2 linked regions of the Thermotoga maritima MSB8 genome follow. Each later gene encodes a partner of the first gene's protein in a complex. Links are inferred from orthologs where the notes say so. Each region holds a gene or a part of one and is shown on either strand. Other genes may lie near its edges.

Region 1 (2,897 bases):
ATCAGGATTTTCCGGAAAAACCCTTATGGCAGTATCTATGAGTTCTTCCCCTTTTTCAAGAAACCCGTTCAAAATCAGCTCCATTCCGAATATATAAAGAAACTCCAGACCTATTGGAGGTATTTTCCCAACCTTCATTATTTCCTGCAGAGTTTCCCATGCAATTCTGTTTTCTTCATGTTTTCTGCCACCTGTTTTCTCTGTTTTGTAGAGCTGGATAAGGTAATATATCTTTTCAATGGGATTTTTCACAGTTTTTAGTTGTTCCCTGATCAGCGTCGCTGTTCGTTCATACTTGTTCTTTTTGAGCTTTCTTGTCCAGATGTAGCCGTAATGATAAATCACAAATGGTGCATGCACCACCTTTGGTTTATAAACGGCTTGGTTGTGCACAATGTTCTTGTAATAAACAGTACCATTTCTGAAGATTCTAGGGGTTGAGGCTATTTCTGTTCTTTTGAAATCCCAATCAAGATAGCTCACTGTAGGAAGATACACGGTGTTCACGTCTTCTGGAAGGCTTTCCAGAAAACTTCTGATGTTTTGTCTGAACTCTTCTGAAGCTTCTTCGTCAGCGTCCAGGATAAGGACCCACTCGCAGGTGGGAAATTTCAAAGAGAAGTTTCTTGCTTCAGAGAAATCGTTTTTCCACTCGTGGAAGTAGAGCTTGTCCGTGTATTCTCTCACAATCTCTGGTGTTCTGTCTGTAGATCCTGTGTCAACAACCACGATTTCATCGACAACGTCTTTGATACTTTCAAGGGCTCTTCTTATGTTGTGTTCTTCGTCTTTCACTATCATAGCTACAGAAAGCAGGCACTTTCTCATTTTCTCACCTCGGTTGTATATTTCTATGTCCTGTTCTTTCCTTCCTCATATATTTTTGCACAAAAATAAAAGGGGGCGTATGCCCCCTGGATTGACGGTGTTCATTTTTATCTCATCAGCTGGAGGACGTTCTGTGGGAGTGTATTGGACTGAGCGAGCATTGCCATACTGGACTGCAGGAGTATCTGCTGTTTGGTGAATTCCATCATCTCTTTTGCCATGTCCGCATCTCTGATTCTGGATTCTGCTGCTGTGAGGTTTTCCGCTGCAACTCCGAGGTTGGAGATGGTGTGTTCGAGCCTGTTCTGGACGGCACCAAGTGCTGCCCTTGCCGTGCTCACCCTGTGAATCGCAGCGTCCACAACCATGATCGCCCTTTCTGCTGCGTCTTGAGTGGTTACGTCAAGAGAAACTGTTGTCAATCCGAGTGCTGCTGCGCTCATGTCGTCGATTCCTGCAACCATGTTGTGCCCTTCGTTTGCTCCGATCTGGAAAATGAGCTGGGAAGCGGATGTGTAGATAGCTTCTACTCTGACAACTGCGCTGTCGACTACTTCGTTTTTCGGTAGGGCTCCACCAAAGTCGTTAATGCTGAGGACATCCGTATCCCATGTGAAGTTGATATTTCCAACTGTTGCTGAACCTACAGTTATGGTTACAACTGTGGTAGAATAACCACCAGCGGTGAACAATGTTATTTTAACATCGAGCTCTGAGGTTTCAGCTCCATTGAACTGTCCTACTTCAATCACATACGTTCCCTCAACCGCTGCACTTGAAACCGATCCAAGCTGAACATTGATATTTCCACCGGTAACAACTTTTGCATCAACCTGGCTTCTGAAGCTTTCAAGTTTTCCATCGAGAAGCTTTTTGGTGTTGAACTCTGTTGTTCTTGCGATTCTGTCGATTTCTTCTCTGAGCTGATCGATTTCCTTCTGAATCTGTTCTCTATCAACGTCTGTGTTGGTATCAGACGCTGCCTGAACTGCGAGTTCTCTCATTCTCTGAAGAATCGAGTGAACTTCTGTGAGAGCTCCTTCCGCTGTCTGGATCAGGGAGATGGCGTCCTGAGCGTTTTTGATCGCCATGTTGAGACCTTTGATCTGACCTCTCATCTTTTCGCTGATGGCAAGTCCTGCTGCGTCGTCTCCTGCTCTGTTGATCCTCAAACCAGAGGAGAGCCTCTCGAGTGTCTTGCTCATGCTGTACTGGGTCTGACTGATGTTTCTCCAAGCGTTCAACGCACTGATGTTGTGATTGATCCTCATGACCTACTCACCTCCGTGTGAGTATTCTTACTTCCCTGTCCCGGCGCCGGGCTTTCCATTATCTTTAATCGGAAGAGGCTTTAGGGATTTTAATGTTAAATTTTTGTAACGACATGGGTGGTAAAATCTTTCCAGATAATCCGAGAGGGAGGCTGGATTATGAGTTTTATTTCAAAAGGGGCAAAAATTGGAGAAAACTTAAAAATAGGCCGCAACGTGGTGATAGAAGACGGCGTGGTTATAGGAAACAACGTAATGATAGGTCACAACGTGGTGATCAGGGACGGAACGATCGTAGGTGATAACTGTGTTATTTTCGATGGGACAGTTCTCGGGAAACTTCCCTTCAAGTCTGCCATATCCGCCGTGACTGAGGAAAAAGAGTTTCCTCCTCTCAAAATAGGGAACGGTGTGACTATAGGTGCCAACTGTGTGATATACCGGGGAAGTGTCCTGGAAGATTTTGTGTTTGTGGGAGATCTTGTAGTGATAAGAGAAGATGTAAAAATAGGGCCTTACACGGTGATAGGAAAGGGTGTCACTGTTGAGAACAGAACTACCATAGGAAGATATGTGAAAATAGAAACGAACGCCTACATCACAGCACTTTCGACGATCGAAGACTACTGTTTCATCGCCCCTGAGGTGACGTTCACAAACGACAACTTCCTTGGAAGAACAGAAGAGAGAAAGAAATTTTTCAAAGGACCAACTCTAAAAAAAGGTGCACGAATAGGAGCGAACGCAACTATTCTACCGGGTGTTGTTGTAGGTGAAGATGCTTTGGTAGCAGCTGGT
Region 2 (2,745 bases), 410 kb from region 1 along the record:
TCATTCTTTCGAGTGCCAACCAGAAGATGCGTGGATCTGGTTTTTCGACTCCCGCTTCTTCAGAGGTGAGGACGAACTCGAAGAATCTGTCGAGTTTTAGCTTCCTGCTTCTTTTTTCCTGAACGAACCTGACTCCGTTCGTCACAACAGCCATTCGAAGATCTTTCTTTTTCAGTCTTTCGAGGAATTCTTCTGCACCTGGAAGGAAATGGGCTTCTTCAGAGAGAAACTCCAGATAATCTTTTGCAACCTTCCTTGGATCCAGTGGGATGTTCAGTGTTTTCAGAAATTCTTCGAATCTGGCAACAACAACGACATCCTTCGACACCTTGCCTTCTGCAAGCAATTTCCACCATTTCCTGTTTATCTCTCTGTACAAAAACACCTGATCCTCGGTGAGAGGAATTCCGTACTTCAGGAAGGTTCTTTTCAGAGCCTGATCTTCGCTCTTTTCGAAATCCAGAATCGTTCCGTCTAAATCGAACAGAACTCCCTTTTTCAACTCAATTTCAACTCCATTTCGTACTGTACGAGAACTCTCTGAAAGCCGTTCACCTCGAGTGAACGAGAAAGAGGATCGTCTTCGGGCACCGCGGTGCACGTCACAGCTGTTTTTCCGCTCTCTTTCTGGATGTGATCCACGCACTCTCTTATGAACTCGTCCATGCTTCCACGCAGGGCAAAAGCGTCCACTATGAAAACACTCTGGGGAGTCTCACCCCAGACCAGATAACCTTCTCCGTCTCTCCAGCTTGCCCTTTCCATTCGATACCGTCCATCTGCGAGAAGGAGAGTGGTACACTCCCTCTGCCAGTTCGGGTTTCTTTTAAAATCCGTTCTCGCCTTGAGGGCGTACATGTGGATCCTCTTTTCGTCCGTTTCGAAGAACTTCACCGAACCCGTTCCATCTATTCTTCTGTCGAAGAAATAACTGTAGAGCTCTCTTCTCTTTTTGAAACCGTTCTTCTCGTAAAATCGAACCGCCCTTTGATCATCCGCTACAACCTCAAGAACAACGCTTTTTACACCTTTCCACATGAGATGTTCCAGAGCATGTTTCAAAATCATATCCGCAAGTCCCGTTCCTCTCTTCGGTTTGATCACTCCCATGGAGTCTATTCTACCCCTGTCTTTCCTTATGCACAGTAGGATGAATCCCACCGGAACATCATTTTCAAAAAACACGAAAGAATCGTCAAGAGAGATCGAATTTTCTCTCACATCGAGGTTGAAGTTGTAAACATCCCAGTTCACAGGCACCGCATAATCCTTGAAAATCTCATTCACGAGGTTCACAAGATCTATCACAGAAACTTCGCTCGCTTTCTTTATTGTCACCCCATGAGATTCAACCCCCCTTGCTTCTTTTCGGGAGGAGTAACGTTCCCTGCTTTCTTCATAGCTTCTTTCCAGACTTCGAGCAGTTCTTCGAGCATCCCGCGAACTTCCCTGATTTTCTCCACATCCTTTTTCACGTTCCCCTCTACGAGCCTCTGGAACATGTAGTTGTAGAGAGCTCTCAGATTCTGCGCGATCGTTCCTCCCTTTTCCATGTCGAGAGAGAGGTTGAGCTCGGTGATGATGTCCTGCGCCCTCGTCACCTTCTCGTTGAATTCAACGAATTTTTTATCGGCCAGCAAATTCTCGGCCTCTTTCAGAACCTCTACCGCCTTCTCGTAGAGCATCTGAACGAGTTTGGCAGGACTTGCGGTCATCACCATCTTTTCAAGATAAGTGTTTTCTTTCATCTTTTCACCTCTCAGGATGGTTCTTTCTGAAGCAGCTCTTCAACCCTCTTGAAAAACTCTTCGTAATATTCAAAAACGTCTTTGAGCTCTCCATCTATGAGATCCGCTATTTTCACCAGATCTTTGCTTTGAAGAGCGTTCACAAAGTCCGTGAGGATACGAACCAGATTCTCCTCTTCGACTTTCAGCCCGAGTTCTTTCGAATTGATTCCAGTGATCCTCACAGTGTTCATACGGACGTTCTCCATTGCGTTCAGTCCTTCGGCAAGATCGTTTATACTCCTGTATCCCTCTGTGGTTCCAGCAACAACCGCGTCCGCCACTTTGCCGAGGAGAGGTTTCACCCGTTCTATATACCTGAGCACCTCTTCAATCGTTTCGAGGAGAAAATCCTTCAGCGGAGAGAGTTCCAGTTCGATCTCCATTTCCTCGTTTATTTCCATCTGTTTCAGGTCTTCCAGTCTGGACAGAGGTTGTTCTTCGTGGTCTATAACTATTCTCTTCACAACGAGATTCCCTTTGTTTTCTCTCACTCGATTCAGAAGCTCTCCCAGTGTCTGGACCCCTTCAACAACTATCTCCTCGCCGTTCACGATCACCTTCATCGAATCACTCCCTTCGCAAAGAAAAACCGTGTTAGCGCACAGATGGTTTTGGAATCTTCTATCTCCGCGTTCTTGAGCAGAGAAAGTGCTTCTTCAATGGGAACTTCTTTAACCTCGATGAATTCATCCGGGTCTGTGTTCTGAGAGGTTTTCTCCAGGTCTTCGGCAGCGAATATGTGTATCACTTCCGTGGTGAAACCCGGTGTGGTGAAGATCTTTCCAAGATAAGAGAGCTTCTTCGCCCTGTAGCCCGTTTCCTCCTCGAGCTCTCTTTTTGCACATTCTTCCGGTGACTCTCCGGGATCCAGTTTTCCCGCGGGAAGCTCCAGAAGGACCTGCTCGATGGGATACCTGTACTGTTCAACGAACAGAATCTTCCCACCGAGCACGGG

The links. The genes of interacting proteins can lie anywhere in the genome.
Region 2: the proteins of TM_RS03885 (region 1) and fliS are in contact, whole or in part, in a crystal structure (PDB 5MAW), measured with the Bacillus subtilis proteins. The link is inferred for Thermotoga maritima MSB8 from one-to-one orthologs.

The regions. Positions count from the first base shown.
Region 1 is NC_000853.1:783,904-786,800, forward strand. What follows is about bases 18-2,873. They hold TM_RS03885 (flagellin), read right to left. Parts: upstream 2,100-2,873; coding sequence 936-2,099; downstream 18-935. Other genes in these bases: TM_RS03880 (glycosyltransferase), read right to left, coding at 18-828; TM_RS03890 (acyltransferase), read left to right, coding at 2,259-2,873. Also shown: more of TM_RS03880, read right to left, coding at 1-17; more of TM_RS03890, read left to right, coding at 2,874-2,897. UniProt on the Bacillus subtilis protein: Flagellin is the subunit which polymerizes to form the filaments of bacterial flagella. Assembly into flagella requires FliW. Acts as a homeostatic autoinhibitory regulator to control its own cytoplasmic levels.
Region 2 is NC_000853.1:1,191,793-1,194,537, forward strand. What follows is about bases 42-2,745. They hold fliS (flagellar export chaperone FliS), read right to left. Parts: upstream 1,749-2,745; coding sequence 1,335-1,748; downstream 42-1,334. Other genes in these bases: TM_RS05985 (YjjG family noncanonical pyrimidine nucleotidase), read right to left, coding at 42-502; TM_RS05990 (GNAT family N-acetyltransferase), read right to left, coding at 499-1,338; TM_RS06000 (hypothetical protein), read right to left, coding at 1,760-2,353; TM_RS06005 (NUDIX hydrolase), read right to left, coding at 2,350-2,745. In the rest of the region: more of TM_RS05985, read right to left, coding at 1-41. UniProt on the Bacillus subtilis protein: Essential for filament assembly. May act as a facilitator of flagellin (hag) secretion. Antagonizes translational repressor CsrA indirectly.